One region of the Bradyrhizobium sp. SZCCHNRI3052 genome, then DNA from elsewhere that is predicted to be linked to it. Evidence: riboswitches for the same ligand, from Rfam matches in the RefSeq annotation. Region 1 holds a riboswitch; the other holds the start of a gene.

Region 1 (5,622 bases):
TCGCGCTCACGGCGCTCCTCGTCGAGGCGGCGGTCGGTTATCCCCAGGTCCTGGTGCAGCGGATCGGTCATCCCGTGATGTGGGTGGGCGCGCTGATAGCATGGGGGGACCGCCGCTGGAACAGGGCAGCAGACGGCTTTGCCGCACGACGCGCGCGCGGCATTGCGCTCGTGTGCCTGCTCGTCGCGGGGATGATGGCCACCGGTCTCGCCGCAACATGGGTCATGCAGGCGCTCGTCGGCGAACCGGTCGCAACCATCATCCTTGGTGTGGCGGCAAGCAGCCTGCTGGCCCAGCGCAGTCTCGACACGCATGTCGCCGCGGTTGCAGAGGGACTGGGGCAGGAGGGGCTCGAGGGCGGCCGCAGAGCCGTCTCGATGATCGTCGGCCGCGATCCCGATCGGCTGGATGAAGCCGGCGTTGCGCGGGCCGCGGTCGAGAGCCTGGCAGAAAACTTCTCCGATGGCGTCGTCGCGCCCGTGTTCTGGCTCGTCGTCGGCGGGCTGCCGGGCATCCTGATCTACAAGGCTCTCAACACCGCCGACAGCATGATCGGTCATCTCTCGGACCGTCACCGCGCGTTCGGCTGGGCGGCGGCGCGGCTCGACGATCTCGTCAACCTGCCGGCCTCGCGCCTGTCCGCGCTGTGGATCGCAGCCGCCGCGGCCTGCATCCCGAGCGCCTCGGCTTCGGCCGCGGTGCGAGCCGTTGCACGCGATGCGTCGAAGCACCGTTCGCCCAACGCCGGCTGGCCCGAAGCGGCGATGGCCGGTGCGCTCGGACTGCGCTTGGCGGGGCCGCGCGTCTATCACGGTCATCTCGTCACCGATGCCTGGATGGGCGACGGGCGCGCCGATCTCGACGCGTCCGACATCCGGCAGGCCTTGCGGCTGTATCGGCTGGCCTGTCTGGTTCAGGCCCTGGTCGTCGCAGGACTCGTCCTGGTCAGGATCCTGTAGCCGCCACGGGCGGCGCGGGCTTGCTCGCCAATGCCAGGATACGGTCAACGTCGACGTAGCGCTCGAGATGCGCCGCGAGTGCATCCAACGTCGTGTCCACATCGATCTCATAGGAGAGGCCGCTGGTCGTCGCGCCGAGGCCGCGCAGCCAATGGCTGCGCAGGCCGTCGTCGGCGAACAGGCCATGCACGTAGCAGCCGGCTACCAGGCCATCAGGCGCGATGGCGCCATCGCGCCGGCCATCGGAGAAGGTCAGGAAGGGGCGCTGTGTCGCCCGTCCCTCCGTGCGGCCGATGTGCATCTCGTAGCCGCGGAACGAGAGCTTATCGTGCGTCAGCGTGCCCTGGACCTCGCGTAACGCCTTGTCATCGGTCAGGGTCGTTTCGACGTCGAGCAGGCCAAGTCCCGCGACGGAACCAGCTGCACCCTCGTGCCCATCGGGATCGCTGATCACGCGCCCCAGCATCTGATAGCCGCCGCAGATGCCGAGCACGCGACCGCCGCGGCGAAGATGCGCGATAAGATCGATGTCCCAGCCGGCGCCACGCAGGGCGGCGAGATCGGCGATCGTCGCCTTCGAGCCCGGCAGGATCACCATCGATGCGTCGCCGGGGATCGGCGTGCCTGGCCGCAAGAACTGCAGATCGATTCCATCTTCCAGCCGCAACGGATCGAACTCGTCGAAATTGGAAATGCGCGGGTAGGCGAGGATGACGACCTTCGGCCGTTGTCCTCCCGATGATCCGCGTTCAGCCAGGCCAAGCGCGTCCTCCGCTGGCAGGCGGCGCGCATCCGAAAAATGCGGAATGAGCCCGAGCGATGTCCACCCCGTCCGCTGCGCGATCTCGTTCATGCCCGACGCAAACAAGGCGGGGTCGCCGCGAAACTTGTTGACGAGGAAACCTGCCACGCGCGCGGCATCGTCGGGCGCGATCACCGTCTTGGTGCCGACCAGGCTCGCAATCACGCCGCCTCGATCGATGTCGCCGATCAGCACCACCGGAATCTGCGTCGCCTGCGCGAAACCCATGTTGGCGATGTCGCCGCCGCGCAGGTTGATCTCGGAGGCGGAGCCTGCGCCTTCGACCAGCAAGATGTCGGCATCCGCCGCGAGTTGATGGAAGCTGTCGAGCACGGCCGCCATCAGTTGCGGCTTCATCGCCTGATAGGCGGACGCCTTGGCGGTGCCGATGACGCGGCCCTGCACCACGACCTGCGACCCGATCTCGCTTTGTGGCTTCAGCAGCACCGGGTTCATGTGCACCGTCATCGGCCGCCGCGCCGCGCGCGCCTGCAGCGCCTGGGCACGGCCGATCTCGCCGCCATCAGCGGTGACGGCGGCGTTGTTCGACATGTTCTGCGGCTTGAACGGCGCCACCTTGAGGCCGCGCAATGTCAGCGCGCGCGCGAGCCCCGCGACGATCAGCGATTTGCCGACGTCGGAGCCGGTGCCCTGGAACATGATGGCCCGCGCGCTCATGAGCTCAGTACTCGATGCCTTCCTGCGCCCTCACGCCGGCCGCGAAATGATGCTTCACGAGGTTCATCTCGGTGACGAGATCGGCGGCCTCGATCAGCTCCGGCTTGGCGTTGCGCCCGGTGACGACGACGTGCAGATCGGGACGGCGCCCTGCGAGCGTGGCGACGACGTCTGCGATATCAAGGTGATCGTAGCGCAGCGCGATGTTGAGCTCATCGAGGACGAGCAGCCGGATCGACGGATCCGCCATCAGCTCCTTAGCCTTCGCCCAGGCGCGCTCGGCCGCGGCGACGTCGCGCGCACGATCCTGCGTCTCCCACGTAAAGCCTTCCCCGAGCGTGTGCCACGACACCTGATCGCCGAACTTCTCGATCGCCTTGCGCTCGCCGGTTTCCCACGCGCCTTTGCCGAACTGCACGACGCCGATGCGAAAGCTGCGGCCGAGTGCGCGCAGCATCAGGCCCCACGCCGCCGTCGATTTTCCCTTGCCCTTGCCGGTGTGAACGATCAGCAGGCCCTTCTCCACGGTTTTGGAGGCGACCTCGGCATCCTGCACCGCCTTGCGGTTCTCCATCTTCGCCTTGTGGCGTGAATCGTCGGCGCTTCCGGTCATCGGCATTGTCTCCTCGTCACTTCAACGTCAGCGGCAGTCCCGCCGCCATCAGGATCACGCGATCCGCTAAGGCCGCGATGTCCTGGTTCAGTCGCCCCTGGGCGTCGCGAAAGGCGCGCGCGAGCGCGTTGTCCGGCACGATGCCCAGTCCGACTTCGTTGGACACCGCCACGATCGGGCCATGCGCGTTCCTGAGCGCGTCGATCAGCTCGGCTGATCTTGCCGCCACGTTCATGTCGGCGAGCATCACGTTGCTGAGCCAGAGCGTCAGGCAATCGATCAGCATCGGTACGCCCGATTCTCCACTTGACCGGACGAGGCCCGCGAGATCATGCGCCGTCTCCAGCGTCTGCCATCCCTCGGCGCGGCGCGCCTTGTGCTGGGCGATCCGGTCGGTCATTTCGGCGTCGAAGGCCTGCGCGGTCGCAACATAGGTCCAAGGCGGCGGAAGGGCGGTGACGAGGGCCTCGGCATGGCGGCTCTTGCCCGAGCGCGCACCGCCGAGCACCAGCGTCAGGCGCGGCAGGGCGGGATGCGGCGGGGCGGGGACCATGGGGACGATTCCGATTGACGGGCTTTGGTGCGACCCGTATCTAACAGATGACGGTTCTCCGAAAGGAGAGATTTAGGGAACACGGTGCGGGTTCTTGACCCAAGGCCGTGGCTGCCCCCGCAACTGTAATCGGCGAGTGTGAGGCCAAGACACCACTGGGAAACCGGGAAGGTGGCTTCGTGCGGTGACCCGAGAGCCAGGAGACCTGCCGTCGACATTGCTGTTGGCCGACCCGTCGCGCGGGGAGTCGCGATGCTGGTTCTGATCCCGCCGGGATGGGCGGGGTGCCGTCGGATGCAGCGCATCGTCCGGTCCTCTGGGGAGCCGGCAAGCGACGGAGACGGCCATGAAGTTGACCCGTACCACGACCTTTGCAGCCGCGAGCCTGGTGCTGCTCGCCACCGATCCCGCCTTCGCGCATCACATGATGGGGGGCAAGCTGCCGCAGACGTTTGCGCAGGGGATGCTGTCCGGCCTCGGCCATCCTGTCATCGGAATCGACCATCTGGCGGCGATCGTGGGCGCGGGCATCGTTGCAGCGCTTCTGGGCCGCGGCTTCGCGCCGGTGCTCGCCTTCACCACCGCGATGATCGCGGGCGTCGGCCTTCATGTGGCCAAGGCCAACATCCCGGCTGCCGAGCTGCTGGTCGGCCTGACCACCGTCGTGGTTGGGCTGGTGGTGGTGATGCGTGGCCGTTTCGGTGTGCTGCCCGTCGCCGGCCTGTTCGCCGTGACCGGTCTCGTCCATGGATATGCGCTGGGCGAATCGATCGTCGGGGCCGAGAATACCCCGCTCGGGGCCTATCTCGTCGGTCTGCTCGTGATCCAGACCATCATCGCCGCCGGCGCGTTCCTCGGCACCAGGCTGCTGTCGGCGAAGGCCAAGACGGCTGCGCCGCTGGCGCTGCGGCTCGCGGGCGCTGCCATCGTGCTGGTGGGTGGGGTCGCCGCGGCGACGGCGGCCGGCGTGATCGGCTGATTGATGACCGCATCCGAGACTGGTGAGACGACGCTGTTCGTCTGCGTCACTTGCCGTTCGCAGGGGACGGAACCTACGCCGCCTGATCAGCCGCGGGCCGGAGCCCGTTTGCTCGCCGCGATCGAGACGTTGCCGACCGCGCAGCGCGCCGGTGTCACCGTTGTCGGTGTCGAGTGTCTGTCGAACTGCAATCGTGCGTGCACGGTTGCGGTGACGGCGCCGGGCAAATGGACCTATGTGCTCGGCGCGCTCGATCCGGATCTGCATGCGCGGGATGTGCTGACATTTGCGCAACTGCATCAGCGCCATGACGCCGGCCTGCCGGCCTGGCGCGAGCGTCCCGAATACATTCGCAAGAACACCGTCGCGCGCGTGCCTGCGCTGTCAGCGCCACGCTGAAAACGAGAGATCGTATCGCCATGACGAAGTCGTTCGCCAAGACGCCTTGCACCATCGTCACCGGTTTCCTCGGCGCCGGCAAGACCACGCTGGTGCGCAACCTGATCGAGACCGCGAACGGTCGCCGGCTCGCCATCATCGTCAACGAGTTCGGCGATGTCGGCATCGACGGCGACATCCTGAAGGGGTGCGGCGTGCCGGATTGTCCGGAGGATCGCATCGTCGAGCTGTCGAACGGCTGCCTGTGCTGCACCGTTGCCGATGATTTCGTCCCCGCGCTCAGGAGCCTGCTGGATCAGAAGGAGCCGCCTGAGCATATCGTGATCGAGACCTCGGGGCTGGCGCTGCCGAAGCCGCTGGTGCAGGCCTTCAACTGGCCCGAGATCGCGACGCGCGTCACCGTCGACGGCGTCGTTGCGGTCGTCGATGGTCCGGCGGTGGTCGCGGGACGCTTCGCCGATGATCCCGAAGCGCTCGCCGCGCAGCGCGCCACCGATGCGTCGCTCGATCACGACAATCCGCTGGAGGAGGTCTACGAGGACCAGCTGTTGTGCGCCGATCTCGTCGTGATGAACAAGAGCGACCTGATGAGCGAGGAGCAGCGCAAGGATGTCGCCGCCGAGATCGCGGCGAAGGTGC
Region 2 (5,622 bases), on a different contig from region 1:
CGCTCGCACCTCGCCGGCGGCCGCCTTCACCGCCGCCTCGTCGGTCACGTCGAACAGCAGCGGCATGAAGTTGGCGCCGAGCTCGCCGCGCAGACGGTCTGCGTCGGCCTGCTTGCGAACGCTGCCGAACACGCGAAAGCCGCGCGCGAGCAGGAGCTTCGAACAGGCGAACCCGATGCCGGTGGATGCGCCGGTGATGACGACGGATTTCATGGTGACCTCAACGATTTGCGCGGCGATTATCGCACGAGATGCGGCAGGATGCTGGCGCTGATTTTTCGCGCGAGGTCATCGCCCCGCCGAACCTGCCCCGGAACATCGGGTGACGCCACGCATCGCACGGCGCGTCGGCAAAATGGCCGCGGCAAGAATGGGATTTAAGTTTCAAGGCTTGGGAGGATGACAGCTGACGTGAGATCGAGGGCAGCGAGCAAGTTGGATGAAGGAAGGTTTGTGACCTTATGAGATCATTAACCTTTCCGCTTCGCTGGCCTGTCGTCGCCGCGTCTGCGGGGGGGTGTTCGCACCTCATTCCATCGCCTGTCCGGCGAATCTCCGGAAGACCGGGCTCCAGCCCGTCATCCCACCTATATGTATCGTCTTAATTTTCCGTATCCGTGTTTCTCCGGAGTACTACGCCTTCGGCCCCTAACGCATTGTTATCGCCCGTGCCGAAAACTGCTCCGGCCGAAAGCCTTGCAGCGGATTACAATCGCGTTGCTGTCGCTCCGGCAATCCGGACAAACGAGCGCGATCGTGTCACAGCCAGAACAGCTTCCGCCTTCAGAAGACTCCATCATCACCGAACTCGAAGAGGCCGTCCGCAGCGGCACCTCGGCGAAGCGCGTCAACACGCTGCGCCAAGTCACCAACCTGTTCCTGCATGACGGCGAACGCCTCAGCGAGGACCAGATCAAGGTATTCGACAACGTGCTGTGCATGCTGGTCTCGCGGGTCGAGACCCGCGCGCGAGCCGAGCTCAGCAAGCATCTCGCGCCGGTCGACTACGCGCCCGTCGAATTGATCCAGCAGCTCGCCCGCGACGACGAGATCTCGGTGGCCGAGAACGTGCTGATGCACTCGAGCCGGCTCACCGAGCATACGCTGGTGGAGGTCGCGGCGACCAAGGGCCAGGATCACCTGATGGCGATCTCCAGCCGTCCGCATCTGACCGAGGCGGTGACCGACATCATCGTCGACCGCGGCGAGCGCCGGGTGATCCGCAAGCTCGCCAACAACCAGACCGCGCGCTTCTCCGAGTCCGGCTATTCCGGGATGATGGCGCATGCCGAGGACGACGACGAATTGTCCGAGATCATCGGGCTGCGCGTCGACCTGCCCACCAAGCACCTGCGCGACCTCCTGCGCCGCGCGACCGAAGCCGTGCGCGCCAGGCTGATGGCCTCGGCGCCGCCGGCGTTGCAACAGGAGATCAAGAAGATCCTCAAGGCGATCGCCGACGTTGCGCGCAGCGACGGCGGCCTGGTCGGGCGCGACTTCACGCTGGCCGAAGAGGCCGTCAAGCGCATGAAGGGGCTGAACGAGCTCAACGATGCCGCCATCGCCTTCTTCGCCGAAACCCGCCGCTTCGGCGAGGTTTCCGCCGCACTCGGCCTGCTCAACAACGTCCCGACCGAGATGATGGCCAAGGTGCTCGAAGGCCCGCGCACCGATATCGTGCTGATCCCTTGCCGTGCCGCCGGGCTGGCCTGGTCGGTGGTGGCGAAAATCCTGACCCACCGGCCGATCAAGCACGCCATCGACAGCGACACGCTCAAGCTCGCGGAACGCGACTACGGCCGCCTGTCGCTCGACACCGCCCAGCGCACGCTGCGATTCTGGATGGTGCACAACAAGGTCGAGAAGTGAGCGGGTGCTCACAAGGCGCAATCCTCATCAGCAACGACTCGCACTCCGCTGTCGTCCCTGCGAACGCAGGGACCCATACCGCGTGATGTGAATTGGCGGAAAATGTCTTGATCGTCGTCCTTCGCCACACGACCGCCGGTGGCTATGGGTCCCTGCGTTCGCACGGACGACAGCTATGGTTGTCGCAGGCGGCCGGGCATCACCGAGCCGACCGGCCAGCGTTATCGCCAGGAGATCGCCGGGCGCCGGATTGACTTTGGTGCGTCCGCACTCCTACGGTGATCGCGACGGTGCCCCTCGACCGGGGCTCAAAAGGGAATGCGGTGCCGGATGCGTCTCGCAAGGGACGTGACCGAAGGCCGCAGCTGCCCCCGCAACTGTAAGCGGCGAATCTCGCGTCAAAGGCCACTGGGAAATCTCGGTCCCGGGAAGGCGACGTGGAGGTGACGACCCGCGAGCCAGGAGACCTGCCGTCAGCCGTGGTCACACGCGAGGATGCCGGTCGGGGCGTTATTGGCATCGTTTTCAGGCAGGCCTGCAAAGGGCTGCATGAGACCTCGTTCGCGGTGACGTGCCACTGACGTCATGCCGAGGTTCCTCGTGTCCCCCGTTCCCTATGCCAGGCGCAGTCGCGCCCTTCTGTCGTCGTTCTGCGTCCTCTCGTCATTCGCCCTGCTCGGCCCCTCGCCCACAGCAGCGCAGCAATCCGCCTCCCCCGACCTTCTGCCCCCGGTTGAGGTCGACCCGCCGCGCGAGCCGATCGCTCAAAAACCAGCCATCCCCCGCAGAACCGGCAACGCCCCGCATCAGCAGGTGCCGGCGGCAAAGCCGGCCGCGCCAGCCGGAACCCCCGTCGCCGTCAGCCCGACCGGCGTCGTCACGCCAGTGGCCCACGTCGCGAATGCGATCACCGTGGTGACCGACAAGGACATCGCCGCGCAGCAGGCCCGCACCGTGCCGGACATCCTGAGCACGATCCCCGGATTGAACGTGGTGCAGGCCGGCGGCCCGGGCGGCCAGACCAACGTCTTCATGCGCGGCACCAACGCCAATCACACCAAGCTCTTCATCGACGGCATCGACGTCGGCGATGTCACCAACGGCAATGGCGCGTTCGATTTCGCGCATCTGCTCGCCGCCGACATCCAGCAGTTCGAGGTGCTGCGCGGGCCGCAGAGCGGGCTCTACGGCTCGGATGCGATCGGCGGGGTGATCTCGGTGATCACGCGCAAGGGCGAGGGCCCGGCGCGCGCGACCGCCTCGGTCGAGAGCGGCTCGTTCAAGACCTTCAACCAGTCAGCCGGCGTCAGCGGCTCACAAAACAATGTCAACTACGCGATCAATGTCGCGCATCTGCACGCCGGCGACGTTCCGGTGACCCCGTGGCAGCTGCTGCCTGCGGGGCAGAAGGCCATCGGCAATGCCTACGACAACGTCACCGCCTCGGCCAAGCTGGGCGTCGACCTCAACGAGGCCTGGACGCTGAACTCGGTGGTTCGATACACCGACGCGACGCTGCTGTTCACCGGCGACAGCGGCTTTCCGAGCTTTCCCGACGCGGCCCAGAGCAACCACGCCGTCCACCAGCTTGCGACACGCCAGGAAGCCGTGTGGTCGCTGCTCGGCGGCCGCATCCGGAACTACTTCGGCGTCAACTATGTGAACGACCGGTCGTCCGACCTGACGGCTGGCAATCCGGTGGCAGCGGTCGCGACCGGCGAGCGCATCAAGTATGACTGGCACGCGGTGACCGAGCTCGCGCCGCATAACAATCTCGTCGTCGGCGCGGAGCAGCAGACCGAGCGGCTGAAGACCGCCGACCTCTCGGCCGAGAATGGCAACAAGGCCGGCTTCGTCGAGCTGCAGACCGAGTTCGTGAAGCGCTGGTTCGTGGTGGCGAGCCTGCGCAACGACGTCAACGACCAGTTCGGCGGCCATGGCACCTACCGGATCGCGCCGGCGGTGATCCTGCCGGTGACCGAGACCAAGCTGAAGGCGAGCTACGGCACCGGCTTCAAGGCACCGACCCTGAGCCAGTTGCACCAGGATTTTCCGGCGTTCAACTTCTTCGCCAATCCCAACCTCCGGCCGGAGCAGAGCACCGGCTACGACGCCGGCTTCGAGCAGCCGCTGTTCGACGATCGTCTCCGCTTCGGCGCGACCTACTTCCACAACAGCATCACCGACTTGATCAATTTCAACGCGACCTTCACCTCCTACGCCAATGTCGGCCTCGCCACCACCGAAGGCACCGAGAGCTTCGTGACCGCTGATCTCACCGACCGGATCTCGCTGCGTGCGGACTACACGTTCACCCGCGCGGTCGATGCGGCCACCGGCCTGCAGCTGTTGCGGCGGCCGAAGGAGAAATGGAGCGCCACCGCGACATGGGCGCCGATCGATGCGCTGACGCTGTCAGCGACGCTGCTGCACATCGGCGACTGGCTCGACGTCAGCCGCGACGGCATGATCACCGGCCTCGTCGCGCCCGGCTATACGGTCGTCAACCTGCGCAGCGACTACGCGCTGTCCGACCAGGTCAAGCTGTTCGGCCGGATCGACAACCTCTTCAACCATCACTACCAGAACCCGACCGGATTCCTCGCGCCGGGCTTCGGCGTGTTCGGCGGCATCCGGGTGGCGAGCTTCGGCGTGCAGTGACGCTGCCGACCAACCTCCCGGCGGCTGACAGAAGCTGCCGAAATGGACTACAATCGCAACAGAAGGAGATGTTCCATGACTCTCGACGTCCTCGCCCGGTCTGGTACCGAGGCTCGCCTCGCGCCCGTTCCGCAACGGCATGCCGCTGCGTTCTGCTTCGCGCTGCTGACAGGGGCCTGCGCGCTGGCGAGCTTCGTGTTCGCCTGCGCGACGCCGTTTGCGGCCTTCGCCGTGATCGCCGCCGCCATGCTGCCGCTGCGCGCGGCGCTGCCGGTGATGCTCGGCGCCTGGCTGGTCAACCAGGGCATCGGCTTCGGCGCGCTGCACTATCCGGTCGATGCCAACACGCTGGCCTGGGGCGCCATGATCGGCGTGGCGGCGCTCAGCGCCACCGTTGTGGCCCGCATGGCCCTGGCGACCTTGCGCACAGCACCAGCGACGGTCGCGCTTGCCGTCGCGCTCCCCAGTGCCTACGCCGCCTATGAGCTGGTGCTGCTGGCCGCCACGCCCGCACTCGGCGGCGCCGCGAGCTTCGCGCTCCCGATCGTCGCCCGCCTCGGCCTGACCAGCGCCGCCTGGCTGGTCGGCCTCGTCGCCATCAGCGAGATCGTCCGCCTGCTGACGCCGGTGGCGTCGCGCCGCGCGGCGTCCTGAACGCGCCGGCGGACCTTCAACGACCCCAAACAAAAACGGCGGGCCTCTGCCCGCCGTTTTCATTTCTCGGTTTCGCCGCAAGACCTCAGTTCTTCGACTTGTCGACCAGCGCGCCCTTCTTGATCCAGGGCATCATGTCGCGCAGGCGGGCGCCGACTTCCTCGATCGGGTGCTGGGCAAGCTTGGCGCGGGTCGCCTTGAACGAGGTCTGGTTGACCTTGTTCTCCAGCATCCAGTCGCGCGCGAAGCGGCCTGACTGGATGTCGTCGAGCACGCGCTTCATCTCGGCCTTGGTTTCCGGCGTGATGATGCGCGGCCCGGTGACGTACTCGCCGTATTCGGCGGTGTTGGAGATCGAGTAGTTCATGTTGGCGATGCCGCCTTCATAGATCAGGTCGACGATCAGCTTGACCTCGTGCAGGCACTCGAAATAGGCCA

Evidence for each region. Region 1 has a riboswitch for cobalamin ahead of QW887_RS17580 (HupE/UreJ family protein). Riboswitches for the same ligand answer to the same signal wherever they lie in the genome.
Region 2: another riboswitch for cobalamin. It lies ahead of QW887_RS22095 (TonB-dependent receptor plug domain-containing protein); the one in region 1 lies ahead of QW887_RS17580 (HupE/UreJ family protein).

The regions. Positions count from the first base shown of each region.
Region 1 covers NZ_JAUETW010000005.1:387,926-393,547, forward strand. The annotation lists gene cbiB (adenosylcobinamide-phosphate synthase CbiB) at 1-959, shown strand, start outside; gene QW887_RS17565 (cobyric acid synthase) at 946-2,439, opposite strand; gene cobO (cob(I)yrinic acid a,c-diamide adenosyltransferase) at 2,444-3,052, opposite strand; gene cobU (bifunctional adenosylcobinamide kinase/adenosylcobinamide-phosphate guanylyltransferase) at 3,069-3,605, opposite strand; cobalamin riboswitch at 3,640-3,833, shown strand; gene QW887_RS17580 (HupE/UreJ family protein) at 3,952-4,584, shown strand; gene QW887_RS17585 (DUF1636 domain-containing protein) at 4,588-4,983, shown strand; gene cobW (cobalamin biosynthesis protein CobW) at 5,004-5,622, shown strand, end outside.
Region 2 covers NZ_JAUETW010000008.1:193,966-199,587, reverse strand. The annotation lists gene QW887_RS22105 (SDR family oxidoreductase) at 1-213, opposite strand, end outside; gene QW887_RS22100 (DUF2336 domain-containing protein) at 757-1,869, shown strand; cobalamin riboswitch at 2,141-2,359, shown strand; gene QW887_RS22095 (TonB-dependent receptor plug domain-containing protein) at 2,470-4,530, shown strand; gene QW887_RS22090 (hypothetical protein) at 4,606-5,184, shown strand; gene ilvC (ketol-acid reductoisomerase) at 5,270-5,622, opposite strand, start outside.